Regions from separate parts of the Micrococcus sp. TA1 genome, predicted to be linked through region 4. Evidence: riboswitches for the same ligand, from Rfam matches in the RefSeq annotation. Region 4 holds a riboswitch; each other region holds the start of a gene.
The links. Region 4 has a riboswitch for S-adenosylmethionine ahead of GGQ69_RS02295 (O-acetylhomoserine aminocarboxypropyltransferase/cysteine synthase family protein). Riboswitches for the same ligand answer to the same signal wherever they lie in the genome.

Region 1 (3,573 bases), on a different contig from region 4:
TCGTGGCCACGGTGCGCGACGTCGTCGGGAACCTCCCGCAGGCCCCCCTGGTGGTCGAGATCGTGGACACCGACGCCGGGCACGCCGGCCCGGTGGACCCCGACGCCGGCTCGCTCACCTACGAGGACTTCCTCGCCCAGGGGTCGGCCGGCCCCGAACTGCCCTGGCGGGTGGCGGACGAGCAGGCACCGATCACCCTGAACTACACCTCCGGCACCACCGGACCGCCCAAGGGCGCGCTCTACACCCACCGCGGCGCGTACCTGGCGGCCGAGGGCGCGGTGTTCCACAACGGCTACACCGGGGCCACGCGCTACCTGTGGACCCTGCCGATGTTCCACTGCAACGGCTGGTGCACCCCGTGGGCCGTGACGTCCGCGGCGGGCACCCACGTCTGTCTGCGGGCCGTGCGGCAGGACGCCATCTGGGACGCGTTCGACCACGAGGGCATCACCCACCTGTGCGGGGCGCCGATCGTGTGCGCCATGATCCACGAGTCCGAGCGCGCCCGCCCCCTGGACCGGGAACTGCGGATGACCACCGCGGGGGCCGCACCGCCGCCGTCGGTCATCGAGGCGCTGGAGTCGCTGAACATCACCCCCGTGCACGTCTACGGGCTGACCGAGGTCTACGGTCCGTTCACCATCTGCGAGCCGCAGCCGGCGTGGGCGCGGTTGCCCGCCGCCGAGCGGGCACGGCTGATGGCCCGGCAGGGCGTGCCCATGGTGCACGCCGGGGAGGTGGCCGTCATGGACGCGGACCTGAACCGGGTGCCCGCCGACGGCGAGACCCTCGGCGAGGTGGTGCTGCGCGGCAACGGCGTGATGAAGGAGTACTTCAAGAATCCCGAGGCCACCGCGGAGGCCTTCCGGGGCGGCTGGTACCACACCGGTGACCTGGGGGTGATGTACCCGGACGGCTACATCCAGCTGATGGACCGGGCCAAGGACATCATCATCTCCGGCGGGGAGAACATCTCCTCCATCGAGGTGGAGGGCGTGCTGCACGCCCACCCGAAGGTCTCCGACGTGGCCGTGGTGGGTGTCCAGGACGACCGGTGGGGTGAGCGCCCGGTGGCGTTCGTGGTGACCGAGGCCGGTGCGCAGGTCACCGCCGACGAGTTGCGGGCCCACTGCCGGCAGGGCCTGGCCGGGTTCAAGGTCCCGGACCGGGTCGAGTTCGTGCAGGAGCTGCCGCGCACCGCCACCGGCAAGATCCGCAAGAACACCCTGCGGGCGCTGCAGGACGGGGACGGCGCCCCGGCGGCGGGCTGAGCCCACCGAGGGGCGGTGGACCGCCCGCACCGGGGGGCGTGCCCCACCCCGTGACGAGGATGCCGTGCCGGCGACGTCACCCGGTGCCGATGTCCTGATGGCGTCATCGGGCGTCATCCGCGGGGTGCGCGAGCGGGACGGGCGGGCTATGTGACCCGCGGTGGCGAAACATGACCCCGACGGTTGGCCCGGCGCAGGCCGCCGCCTACGGTGGCTGCAGAATCACGAGATCCGGTGTCAAGCCCTGGCTGGCCGGACGGCAACCCTCTCTTCCGTAGTGGGGTGCTCCAGGTGATGATTCGGCCCGTACGCGACCGCTGCGGGCAAGTACGGCACCACCTCGGGGGACACCACGCGCGGCCGCGGGCCGGGCATCCCCCGCGCGGCCCGCACGGGCCCCGGGTGCCACGGATGACCGAAAGGCTCCCTCGTGACCCACACCGCCACCCCGCAGGACACCCCAGTCCCCGGTGACGCCCCCCGGGCCGGACTGCCCCGCTTCGAGGAGCTCAGGGCCGCCACCGCCGGGACACCGCCCACGGACGCGCAGCTCAGCGAGCACTTCGCCCCCGTCTTCCGGCTCATCGCCGAAGGGGCCCACCAGCGCGAGCAGGACCACGAACTGGCCTTCGCCGCGATCGAGCACCTGCGCGGCTCGGGATTCACCCGGGTCCGCCTCGCCCGCGACCGCGGCGGGATCGGGGCCAGCCTTCCCCAGCTCACCGGCCTGCTGGTGGACCTGGCCGCCGCGGACTCGAACCTGCCGCAGGCCCTGCACGGGCACTTCATGTTCACCGAGCAGCACCAGAACGAGTCCCAGGGAGCAGTGTCGGAGTGGTGGCTCGCCGAGGTGGCCGCGGGGAGGATCTTCGGCAACGCCCTCGTCGAGTTGCCGCCCTCCGCGGGCAGGCGTCCCGTGCGCTGGGTCGACGTGGACCCGGACACCGCCCAGGCGGCCGCGGCGGTCGGGGACACCGAGATCGCGGAGATCACGGGGGACAAGTTCTACTCCACCGGGGCCGTCTTCGCCGACTACCTGCTGGTGACGGCCACCCGGCCCGGCCGCGAGGACGAGGGACCGATCTTCGCCATCGTGGACGCGAGGGACCGGGGCGTGACGCGCACCGATGACTGGAACGGCTTCGGACAGCGACTCACCGCCTCCGGCACCACCACCTTCGACGACGTCCCCGTGCGTGCGCACCGGACCCAGGAGTTCAACGTCCCCACCGGTGTGCTGGCCTATGCGGTGCTGTGGGTCGTGCTGGCCGCCACGCAGGCCGGCATCGGCGTGGCCGCGCTGTCCTCGATCACGGACTTCGTGCGCGCTCGCCGGCGCACCTACGACCACGCCACCGCCGAGACCCCTGCCGAGGACCCGCTGGTCCACCAGGTCATCGGCTCCGTCTCCGCCAAGGTCTCCGCCGCCCGGCACATCGTGACCGGTGCCGCCGCCGTCGTCGAGGACTCCTACCGGAGCGTGCGCGGCCACCTGGACCTCGAGGACCCGGTGGTGCTGGACGCCCACACCCGCGCCAACGTCGCCCTGTCCGAGGCCACCGTCGTGGTCTCGGAGCTGATCCTCGAGGCCACGAACCAGATCTTCGAGTCCGGTGGCGCCTCCGCCACGGACGCCTCGCGGCACCTGCACCGGCACTGGCTGAACGCCCGCACCGTCGCCAGCCACACCCCGCTGATCTACCGCACCCAGGCGGTCGGGGACCACCGGATCAACGGCACCGTCCCGCCGTTCCACTCCACCGCCCGCAACTCCGACCCGCGGGCCGGCGCCACGGCCGCCGGCGCGGGAGCGCCCACCGCATCCACCACCGAAGGAGCATGATGACCACGACATCCGAACGACGCGCCCCGCTCGCCGGTTCCCCGGCCACGGCAGGGACACCCGGCCGGCCCGCGGACCACCCCGCCGACCGGTCCGCAGCGCGGTTCGTGCAGGTCCGCGAGCGCCTGGACCCGGTCTTCCGGTCCATCGCATCGAGCGCGGCCGCGCGGGAGGCGGACCGGATCATCGACCGCGACGCCGTGCGCCGCCTCGCCGAGGCCGGCTTCACCTCGTTGCGCGTGCCGGTGGAGTACGGCGGCGCCGGCCTGAGCTTCGCCCAGTCCGCGGAGCTGATCGTCGAGCTCGCCGCCGCGGACTCCAACCTGACCCAGGCGCTGCGTGCCCACCTGATCAACCAGGAGAACGTGCTGGGCCACCCGGACGCGGCCTTCCGGGACCGCTGGCTGCGCCGTCTGGGCGCGGGGGCCGTCGTCGGGAACGCCATCACCGAGGTCA
Region 2 (3,573 bases), 240 kb from region 4:
CATCCACGTTCCCGGCGTTCTGGGCCAGACCGCAGGAGGTCAGGGCGAGGCCGGCAACCGCAGCCAGGGCCGGGATGCGCACGGCGTCGATCCGACGGCGTCGGGCGGTAGTGGAGTGCTGGTGCGAAGACATGGGAGTCCTTTCGGGGGTACGGATGACAGGTCGTGACGCAGCACAGGATCGGGAGGATCCCTGCGCGAGAAGTGAGCGAAGTCGCCGCCTCAGTCCATTCGGCGCCGTCGTCGGCTGGTACGTCGGGCGGGTCGGGTGGGATGCGGGGCTGTCAGGTGATGCGCTTGTCCGTGAGGCGGACCAGGCGGTTGCCGGTGAACTGCACGACCGAGACGAGCAGGAGCATGATGGCGACCGCCACGAGCATGACCTCGGTTTCATAGCGGTAGTAGCCGTAGCGGATGGCGAAGTCACCGATACCGCCGCCGCCGACGAGGCCGACCATGGCGGAGTAGGAGATGAAGCTGACGGCCGTGATCGTGATCGATCCGATCAGCGCCGGCCGGGCATCGACCAGCAGGACGTTGCGGATGATCTGACCACGCGTGGCGCCCATGGCCCGGGCAGCCTCGACCGCCCCATTGCCCAACTGGGTCATGTTCTGCTCGACGAATCGGGCAAAGTACGGGATGGCATTGACCGTGAGTGGAACGATCGCCGCCGCCGTCCCGACCGTGGTGCCCACGATGAATCGGGTGGCGGGGATGATGGCGATGAGCAGGATGAGGAACGGGAACGAGCGGACCATGTTGACGAGTCCGGACACCACGCGGTGTGCCCTCGGGGACGGGGAGATGCCGTCCGGGGCGTGGGTGAAGAGCCAGATGCCCAGTGGCGTCCCCAGCAGTACTGCCAGGGGTATCGCCACGATGATCATGAGGAAGGTCTGGCCCAGTGCGAAGCTCAGCTCCGGAAGAAGGTCGATGACGCGATCCATTTCAGTGCCCCGCTTTCGTGCCGATGAGCTCCAACGCCGTCCGGTCCGCGGGTCCGCCCGCCGGTCCCGGGCCGGTCAGCAGTGAGTCATCACCGCCCCGGGCCGCTCCGCGGTCCACGGTGATGCCATCGGAAACGAGGTACCGCCCGATCGAGGTCTTCGGTTCGAAGGCCCCCGACCGCAGGCCGGCGGAGGTGAACTGTTCCACGATGCGCCCCTCCTCCATCACGGAGATGTCATCGGCCAGGGCCTTGACCACCTCCATCTCGTGGGTGACGAGCACGACGGTGATCCCCAGCTGGCGGTTAATATCGGCCAGATACTGCAGCACGGTGGCCGTGGTGAACGGGTCCAGTGCGGAGGTCGGCTCGTCGCAGAGCAGGACCTTCGGACGGGTGGCCAGCGCCCGGGCAATGGCCACCCGTTGCTTCTGCCCGCCGGAGAGCTGGGCCGGATAGGCCTCGGCCTTTGCCGTCAGGTCCACCAGTTCCAGGGCCTCCATGGCCCGCTGGCGCCGAGCCCGGGCATCGGCCACCCCTGCGAACTTCAGGCTCAACTCAACGTTGGCCACCGCAGTGTGGTTGTTGACCAGGTTGAACCCCTGGAAAATCATCCCGATGTGGTGTCGCCTCCGGCGCAACTCCTCCGTGGACAGGGACGTGAGCTCCTCGCCCTCCACCCACACCTCACCGGACGAGGGACGCTCCAGCAGGTTGATGTTGCGGAGCAGGGTGGACTTGCCGGCACCTGAGAAACCGATGATCCCGTGGATGGATCCACTGGGAATGTCCAAAGACACGTCATCCACCGCGGTCAAGATCCTGCCCTTACCGGAAACGCCCGCAGCAGGCACGGCTCGGGGACGACCCCGGCGAAGAAGCGACCGACTGCCCGGTCGCGGACCCGATCGGTCTCGCACCGCCGTGAACGTCGTCGTGACATGCCGCAGAGAAATCATGTGAAACCTCCATCGTTCCTGGCGGTAGCACCCGCTTCCGCAGGACGGTGGGTTGCTGCGGCGTCATCGAGCCAGATCTCTCGGCCGCTCTGGATGGGAACAGACCTAGGTAACCAGCGACCTGCGCCACAGACCATTCGTCAAGTCACGCGGTGACACCTGGACGCGTCCGGGGCGACGGAACCCGGAATCGGCCCCAAAACCCCTCCAAGATGACGCTCCGTTGAGCCCGGGGTGCATTTCCCTGTTCCGCGGCTCACCACGCGGCGCCTCGTTACTTTTCGCCTAACCCGGTCCTGAGTCAAGATGCGGGTGTGTTGGCCGGATAACCCCGACAAGATACCCACCCCCAGTCGTTGATCATCCGGGGAGTCACGGCACCGGGGCCTGTGAACTGCAGAGGTACGTGACCGGGTTCCCCGATCGTCGGTGGCGCACTCTCAGACTGAGTGTCGTCTGGCATCCAAAAGAACTGAGACACCCGCCCCTGCAGGAGCGAGCGGATCACGCGGTCTCCGGCTGGCTCCAGCATCCGAAGTTCCCCTCCGCTGACAGCATCTCCCTACATATCAGAGGAGATATTCGGGGAGGTTGGCCAGCCGGGTGTCCAACCTCCCCTGAACATCACGCTGAGACGACGTCAACCGCGGACCTATTCCGGTGCTTGTCCGCAGGATGGCCGGCCGGAACCCAGGGTCCGTGACCCAAGACTCGTTCCCTCAGCGTTTCCCCTTCCTGGTACGAGGTGCGGTAGCGCCCGCGCCGCTGGAGCTCCGGTACGACCAGCTCCACGAAATCGGTGAGTGTGTCCGGCACGTGGTACTGGCGCAGGTTGATCGCATCGAGGCCGTCCTCGTCCATCCAACGCTCGATCTCATCGGCCACCTCCTCAACCGTCCCGATCGCCCTATGGGCCAACCGCAAGAATCGAAATTCCTCCCGGAACTCTCCCACCGTGCGGTGACGACCGAACCGGTCCGCCGCGCCACCCTCGGGCAAGTCCCCCGAGGCCACGAGGTCTCCAATGATGGCCTGGTCGGGGAAATCGTCGTAGGTCACCGGGGACTCCGTCCACGCCAGTGCCCCCTCGAAGGAGATGTAGGAGTCATACGTTCGGGCCTTGTTCAGCGCTTCCTCGCGGGTGCGCCCGACGATGACGTCGACCAGGGCGGTGGTCTTTACCGACCCCGGCTGCCGGCCGTGGGCGGCGGCTGCGGCATGGACCTCTCTGACCAGGGCGGCCGATTCCGCGCGTGTGGCCCCACCGACGAGGATGAGTTCGGCGTTCTTGGCCGCATAGGCCACCCCGCGGGTGCTGCCTGAGGCCTGGGCCAGGAACGGGACGCGCTGCGGTGAGGGGTGGACGATCGATGCCCCGTTGACCACGAAGTGCTCCCCGGTGTGCTCGATCCGGTGGATGGATCCGGGCCGGGCATAGACGCGCGCGTCCTTGTCTGCCGCGACCGCACCGACATCCCAGGAGCCTTCCCACAACTGGTAGGCCACGTCGATGAACTCATCGGCGCGGGCGTAGTACTCCTGCGGTTCCAAGGGCTTGTCCCAACCCTCCTTGCGCGCCGTGGACCCGGTGTTGGAGAACACGATGTTCCAACCGGCCCGGCCCTCGGAGAGGTGGTCGAGCGTGGAGGCCCGACGGGCCAGCGC
Region 3 (3,573 bases), on a different contig from region 4:
TCCCCACCGTGGTGCCGACGAGCAACCGGGTGAGGGGGATGATGGCGATCAGCAGGATCAGGAACGGGAACGAACGCACGGCGTTGACCAGTCCCGAGACGATCCGGTGCGCCCGGGGCGACGGCGCGATGCCTGCCGGTGCCCGGGTGAAGAGCCAGATGCCCAGCGGCGTTCCGAGGACGACGGCCACGGGGATCGCCACGGCGATCATGACGAAGGTCTGGCCGAGGGCGAACGTGAGTTCCGGCAGGAGTTCGGTGACGCGCTCCACGTCAGTTCACCGCCCCTGCGGTGACAGCGTGAACGGAGTGCTGACGCCGTTCCCGGGAGGGCTCGCGGAGCTCCAGGGCCTCGGGCACCTCCGCCGACCGGTGGCGGTCCACGCTGATCCCCTCCGACACCAGGTAGCGCCCGATCGACGTGGTCGGGACGAAACGGCCCGAGGTCAGGTCGGGGACGGTGAAACGTTCCACGATCCGGCCGTCCTCCATCACGGAGACGTCGTCGGCGAGGGCCTTGATGACCTCCATCTCATGGGTCACGATGACCACCGTGATGCCGAGCCGGTGATTGATGTCCGCCAGGTACTGAAGCACGGTGGCAGTGGTGAAGGGGTCAAGCGCGGAGGTCGGCTCGTCGCACAGCAGGAGGTTCGGTTCGGTCGCCAGGGCTCGCGCGATGGCGACCCGCTGCTTCTGGCCTCCGGAGAGCTGTGCCGGATAGGAATCCGCCTTGTCGGCCAGGTCGACCAGGTCGAGCGCTTCCACCGCCCGGCGCCGGCGTTGCCGCCCGTCGGACAGTCCGGCGAACTTCAGGCTCAGTTCGACGTTGCCCAGCGCCGTGTGGTTGTTGACCAGGTTGAAGCCCTGGAAGATCATGCCGATCTGATGGCGGCGCTCGCGCAGGGCCTCGGCCGACAGCGCGGTCAGTTCGTCACCGTCCACCCAGACCTCGCCCGCGCTCGGACGTTCCAGGAGGTTGATGTTCCGCAGCAGGGTCGACTTCCCGGCACCCGAGAACCCGATGATGCCGTGGATGGAGCCGCGCTCGACCTCGAGGCTGACGTCGTCCACCGCCGTGAGGGACCGGCGCCGGGGCACCGACCCGGGTTCCGCAGCCGGACGATGCCGGGGCCACCAGGAACGCGGCCGGCCCGGGACGGACGTGTCGCGGCCCACCGGGAACGTGGTGGTGACATGGCGCAGGGAAATCACGAGGAATACCTCCATCGGTCCTGGCAGTAGCACCCTGTCCCCTGTCGGGCGGGTTGCTGCGGCGTCGTCGAGCCAGATCTCTCGGCCGCTCTGGATGGTTACGGATCCACTGTGGGGGTGGCTGGACGAGGCACGCCAACCGGACGTCATAAACCGACGCCTGCCCGTCCAGGAATGCGGTCGGCGACCGTCTGCGCCTCACGAAGCGCTTGTGTGACACCGCATGACGTCATCTCACGTCACGGGAGCCCGCAGCAGGTCACGCCGGAACCCATCCGCTGACCACCGTGTTTGCGGCAGGGCACCGGTGGCTGATTGACTGGACGCGCAACCATCCAGAGCGGCCGAGAGATCTGGCTCCGTGACGCCGCAGCAACCCTCCGCTTCACCGGGCAAGGGTGCTCATGCCAGAAGCGATGGAGAGTGATCACCATGACTGCCCTTGCCGAACTGAGCCCTGCCGGCCGCGCCCCCGCGCGGGCCCGGGGCGCCGCCACCGCCCCGGACGCACCGGAGAGCCTTGCGGTGGAGTTCCGCGGCGTCGGCCGCGCGTTCCCCACCGCCGAGGGCCCCCGGGCCGTGTTGCGGGACATCACCCTGACCGTGGAACCCGGCGAGGTGCTGGCCATCCTCGGCGCCTCCGGTTGCGGCAAGTCCACCCTGCTGCGGGCCGCCGGCGGACTGGACACCGGCAACTCCGGGGACATCCTCATCGGCGGCGAGCCGGTCACCGCCCATGACCCACGCACCGCCGTCGGCTTCCAGGAACCGCGCCTGATGCCCTGGCGCACCCTGCACCAGAACGTGGCCCTGGGCCTGCCGCACGGCACGGGCCGCAGCGAGGGCCGGAAGCGCGTGGACGAGCTGCTCGATCTCGTCGGGCTGGGCGCCCACGCCGATCACCGGCCCCGCGAGGTCTCCGGCGGCATGGCCCAGCGGACCTCGCTGGCCCGGGCACTGGCCCGGCGCCCCGGCGTGCTGCTGCTGGACGAACCGTTCGGCGCCCTCGACGCGCTGACCCGGCTGAAGATGCAGGACCTGCTCCTGGACATCCATGCCCGCACGGCCACCACCATCCTGCTGGTCACCCACGACGTGGACGAGGCACTGCAGCTGGCCGACCGCATCCTGCTGCTCGGCAAGGATCCCGGCGCCGCTGCCGGGGCCACCGCCCGCAAGGTCCTCACCGTGCCCGGGACACGTCCGCGCCCCCGCGGCTCAGCCGAGCTGGCCGCGCTGCGCTCGGAGCTGCTCGACGGCCTCGGCGTCGATGCCCACCGGCACTGACCGCTCCGGTGCCGCACCGGCGGCACCGCCCCGCCGACTCTGACCGGCACCCACGGTCCCCGGACCGCCCCCTGCTCGACCCTTCCGCCCCTCTTGTTCCACCCTCCCCGCCCCCGTGCGATCCCCTGTCCTGAAAGGCACCACCATGCGCTCCCGACTCACGCTCTCCGCCGCGGTCCTCGCCGTCTCCGCCCTCGCCCTCACCGGGTGCGTGGCCGGGGAGGGTTCGGGCGGTGACGCCGCCGAGGCCGGTGCCCCGGCTGGCGGTGCCGACACCCTGGACATCGACTTCGCCACCTACAACCCGCTCTCCCTGGTCATCAAGGAGAAGGGCTGGCTGGAGGAGGAGCTCTCCGACGAGGGCGTCACCGTCAACTGGGTCCAGTCCGCGGGGTCCAACAAGGCCAACGAGGCGCTGCGCGCAGAGGCCGTCGACGTCGGCTCCACCGCCGGCTCCGCGGCCCTGCTGGCCCGCGCCAACGGCACCGAGATCAAGACGATCGGCCTCTACTCCCAGCCGGAGTGGGCGGCCCTGGTCACCACCGCCGACTCGGGCATCACGGAGGTCACCGACCTGGTGGGCAAGAACGTGGCCGCCACCAAGGGCACGGACCCGTACTTCTTCCTCATCCAGGCCCTCGAGGAGGCCGGAGTGGACCCGTCCGAGGTCACCGTGCAGAACCTGCAGCACGCCGACGGCAACTCCGCCCTGGCCAACGGCTCCGTGGACGCCTGGTCCGGACTGGACCCGATCATGGCCGGCGCCGAGGCCGAGGGCGCCGAGCTGTTCTACCGCAACGTGGACTTCAACACGTACGGCTTCCTCAACGCCACCGAGTCCTTCCTCGAGGAGTCCCCCGAGCTGGCCCAGGCCGTGCTGGACGTCTACGAGAAGGCGCGCGCCTGGGCGCTGGAGAACCCCGAGGAGACCGCCGCGATCCTCGCCGAGGTCGCCGGCCTCGAGGAGGACGTGGCCACCACCGTCATCCAGGAGCGCTCCAACCTGGACGTGGACCCGGTCCCCGGGCAGGCCCAGCTCGACGTGCTCGAGAGGGTCGGCCCCATCCTGGTG
Region 4 (3,573 bases):
GCGGACCGGCAGTACTGGGACCTCACGTACCAGCTGCTGGACATCGTCTTCGCCCTGGTGCCGGTACTGCTGGTGTTCCACCTGCTGGTGATCCGCGGCCGCAATCCGTTCCGGACCTTCGGCCTGGACGCCCGTCGTCCGGGGGCCGACCTGGCCTGGGGCGGGGCCCTGTTCGTGGCGATCGGCCTGGGGACCCTGGCGGTCTACGCGGCCGGGCGGGCGGCCGGGGTAACCACGGCCATCGTGGGCAGCGCGCTGGACGAGTACTGGTGGACCACCCCGGTCCTGGTGCTCTCCGCGCTGCGGCACGCGCTGCTGGAGGAGGTCATCGTGGTGGCCTGGCTCTTCGACCGGCTCGGCTACCTGCAGCAACTGAGGTCCGGGCTGGACCCGGCCCGGCCCGGCGAGCCCGGTGGGCTGCGCACCTGGGCGAGCGGCGCCGTCGTCCCCCTGAACGCCACGACCGTGGTGGTGGGATGCGCGGTCCTGCGCGGGGCCTATCACCTGTACCAGGGGATCGGGCCGGGAGTGGGGAACCTGCTCATGGGATTGGTGTTCGGTGCGCTGTACGTGCGCTACCGGCGCGTGATGCCCCTGGTCGTGGCCCACCTGCTGCTGGACGTGACCGGGTTCGTGGCCTACCCGGCCCTGGCCCGGCTGGGGCTGTTCGGCACCTGAGCCCGGCCCGCGCCGCCTGTTCCGGTCGGCTCCACGCGGGACCGGCGGGCGTCCTGGACGCGAAGGCCCCCGCCCACCGGGCCGGGGGCCGGGAGGGGGCGGGGGCCGCGGGGCGCGTCAGAGGGTGACGGTGCCCTTGGGGGTCTCGAAGGTGACCTCGAGGATGCCGGGCGTGCCGGAGGGGGACTCGTAGATGACGTTGAGGTCCTCGACCCTCTGCTCGGGGTCGTCCAGTCCCAGCCAGCCCCGCACCCGGTCCCGCGATCCGGCGATCGTGATGGAGGACAGCTCCGCCTGCGGCTCCGCGGCGCGGGAGGGGTGCAGCTCCTCCATGCCGTCATCCCAGCGCAGCAGGTAGGGCACCTGCGGGTCGGCGATGAGGCCCTTGATGCCGATCTGGCGCCAGGTCAGCTCGCGGCCGTCCGGGAACTTGCGGTTGCCCGGAACGGACTGGCGCTCGAGCCGTTCCTCGAACGGGGCCAGGTCGTCCACGGCCACGCACCAGCCCATCCAGCCGCCGCCCATCTCGGAGCGGGCGCGCACGGCCTGTCCGAACGGGGCCTTGCCGGAGGAGGGGTGGTCGAGTACCTCGACGACCTCCAGGTACTGGTGCTTGCGCAACGGGAAGATGGCGTTGCGGGTGCCGAAGCGGGGGTGGACCCCGCCCTTGACTCGCTCGATGCCCAGGGCATCGGCGATCCGGGCCACCGCGGCGGGGAGGCCCTCTTCGGGGCCGACGGCGTACGAGACGTGATCAAGGCGCATCATGCCCATATCGTCCCACTTCCCCGTGGCGGAGATCGCTTAGGTTACCCTCACTTGAAAAGTTGCGCAGATCACACTCCGGCGGGGCCGCGGTCACACTGTGACCGAACGGGATGACCCGCTCGCACCGATCTGGCAGACTGGGCGCAGGTCATGAGCGCCAGCATCGAGCCCCGGCTTGCTGGCCGGCAACCCTCCAGCTCGCGGTGGGGTGCCCCGGGTGAGGACCAGGCGGGTGTCGACCGGCACCTGCAAGCGCGGGCCACCACGGCGCGGCATGCTTCACGGCACCGTGATGCCACCGGGTGGCCCTGGACGGATACAGGAGCCATGTCGATGACTGACACCCCGAACCAGGCCACCCCGGACACCGACCCGGCCGGCGCCACGGACTCCGCCGCGAACTGGGGCTTCGAGACCCGGCAGGTGCACGCCGGCATCCCGGAGGTCAACCCCTTCGGCGCCACCGCGCTGCCGATCATCCAGTCCAACTCCTTCGACTTCCCCTCCCACGAGGTCGCCGCCGACCGGTTCGCCCTGAAGGACCTCGGGCCCATCTACACCCGCATCGGCAACCCGACCCAGGAGGCCGTGGAGGGCAAGATCGCCGCCCTCGAGGGCGGGGTGGGCGCCCTGCTGCTGGCCTCCGGGCAGGCGGCCACCACCTTCTCCGTGCTCAACCTCGCCGGTGCGGGGGACCACGTGGTGGTCTCGGCCTCCCTCTACGGCGGCACCCAGAACCTGTTCAAGCACACCCTGGCCAAGATCGGCATCACCACCACCTTCGTCCAGGACCCGGACGACCTGGAGGAGTGGACGGGCGCCGTCCGGGACACCACGAAGCTGCTGTTCGCCGAGTCCCTCGGCAACCCGCGCGGGGACGTGCCGGACCTGCGGGGCATCGCCGACGTCGCCCACGCCGCCGGCGTGCCGTTCATCGTGGACAACACCCTGGCCACCCCCTACCTGCTGCGGCCGATCGAGCACGGCGCGGACGTGGTCGTGCACTCGGCCACCAAGTACCTCGGCGGCCACGCCGTGGCCATGGGCGGGGTCATCGTGGACGCCGGGACCTTTGACTACGCCTCCCAGCCGGAGCGCTTCCCGGGCTTCAACACCCCGGACGAGAGCTACAACGGACTGGTGTTCGCCCGGGACCTGGGCGTCGGGGGCATCCTCGGTGCCAACCTCGCCTACATCCTGAAGGCCCGCGTGCAGTTGCTGCGCGACCTCGGCAGCTCGATCAGCCCGTTCAACGCCTTCCTGCTCAACCTCGGCCTGGAGACCCTGTCCCTGCGGATGGAGCGTCACGTGGCCAACGCGCAGAGGGTCGCCGACTACCTGGACGGCCACGCCCAGGCCGAGGCCGTGATCTACCCGGGCCTGGCATCCAGCCCCTGGTACGAGCGCGCGCAGCAGTACCTGCCCCAGGGCGCCGGCGGCTTCGTGTCCTTCGAGATCGCCGGTGGCCGCGAGGCCGGCGCGCGGTTCGTGGACGCCCTGCGCCTGCACCACCAGGTGGCCAACATCGGCGACATCCGTTCGCTCGTCATCCACCCGGCCTCCACCACGCACTCCCAGTTGACGGAGGCCGAGCAGCGCGCCGCCGGTGTCACCCCCGGCCTGGTCCGGCTCTCGGTGGGCGTGGAGAGCATCGATGACATCCTGGCGGACCTCGAGGAGGGGTTCGCCGCCGCCAACGTCAGCGCGTGAGGCACGGAGGGACCCCCATGACCATGACCAGCCCCCACCAGACCCGCACCGCCCTTCCCGACGGCGGCCTGCACTCCCGGCGGATCGGCGCCTTCGACTTCGAGGCCGGCGGTCACCTGCCCGCCGTGGAGATCGCCTACGAGACCTGGGGCACGCTGAACGCGGACAGGTCCAACGCCGTGCTGGTGCTGCACGCCCTGACCGGTTCCACCCACGTGGCCGCCTCCACCGGGGAACCGGAGGCCGGCTGGTGGGAGGGCATCATCGGACCGGGCGCGCCGGTGGACACCGATCAGTGGTTCGTGGTGGCCCCCAACATGCTGGGCGGCTGCTACGGGACGACCGGTCCGTCCTCGCTGGACGCGGACGGCACCCCGTGGGGTTCGCGGTTCCCGTTCACCACCATCCGGGACTCCG

Region 1: linked by a shared signal. The riboswitch ahead of GGQ69_RS15435 (acyl-CoA dehydrogenase) and the one ahead of GGQ69_RS02295 (O-acetylhomoserine aminocarboxypropyltransferase/cysteine synthase family protein) in region 4 are both predicted to bind S-adenosylmethionine.
Region 2: linked by a shared signal. The riboswitch ahead of GGQ69_RS01305 (ATP-binding cassette domain-containing protein) and the one ahead of GGQ69_RS02295 (O-acetylhomoserine aminocarboxypropyltransferase/cysteine synthase family protein) in region 4 are both predicted to bind S-adenosylmethionine.
Region 3: linked by a shared signal. The riboswitch ahead of GGQ69_RS13795 (methionine ABC transporter ATP-binding protein) and the one ahead of GGQ69_RS02295 (O-acetylhomoserine aminocarboxypropyltransferase/cysteine synthase family protein) in region 4 are both predicted to bind S-adenosylmethionine.

Annotation. Positions count from the first base shown of each region.
Region 1 is NZ_JACHNW010000006.1:12,074-15,646, reverse strand. Features, by position in the region: gene GGQ69_RS15440 (AMP-binding protein) at 1-1,274, shown strand, start outside; SAM riboswitch class IV at 1,495-1,610, shown strand; gene GGQ69_RS15435 (acyl-CoA dehydrogenase) at 1,705-3,117, shown strand; gene GGQ69_RS15430 (acyl-CoA dehydrogenase family protein) at 3,114-3,573, shown strand, end outside.
Region 2 is NZ_JACHNW010000001.1:315,576-319,148, reverse strand. Features, by position in the region: gene GGQ69_RS01315 (MetQ/NlpA family ABC transporter substrate-binding protein) at 1-133, opposite strand, end outside; gene GGQ69_RS01310 (methionine ABC transporter permease) at 285-950, opposite strand; gene GGQ69_RS01305 (ATP-binding cassette domain-containing protein) at 952-1,908, opposite strand; SAM riboswitch class I at 1,915-2,008, opposite strand; gene GGQ69_RS01300 (NtaA/DmoA family FMN-dependent monooxygenase) at 2,533-3,573, opposite strand, start outside.
Region 3 is NZ_JACHNW010000003.1:11,355-14,927, forward strand. Features, by position in the region: gene GGQ69_RS13790 (methionine ABC transporter permease) at 1-271, opposite strand, end outside; gene GGQ69_RS13795 (methionine ABC transporter ATP-binding protein) at 273-1,229, opposite strand; SAM riboswitch class I at 1,223-1,315, opposite strand; SAM riboswitch class I at 1,543-1,637, shown strand; gene GGQ69_RS13800 (ABC transporter ATP-binding protein) at 1,647-2,501, shown strand; gene GGQ69_RS13805 (aliphatic sulfonate ABC transporter substrate-binding protein) at 2,647-3,573, shown strand, end outside.
Region 4 is NZ_JACHNW010000001.1:558,391-561,963, forward strand. Features, by position in the region: gene GGQ69_RS02285 (CPBP family intramembrane glutamic endopeptidase) at 1-678, shown strand, start outside; gene GGQ69_RS02290 (VOC family protein) at 796-1,452, opposite strand; SAM riboswitch class IV at 1,593-1,707, shown strand; gene GGQ69_RS02295 (O-acetylhomoserine aminocarboxypropyltransferase/cysteine synthase family protein) at 1,780-3,156, shown strand; gene GGQ69_RS02300 (homoserine O-acetyltransferase) at 3,174-3,573, shown strand, end outside.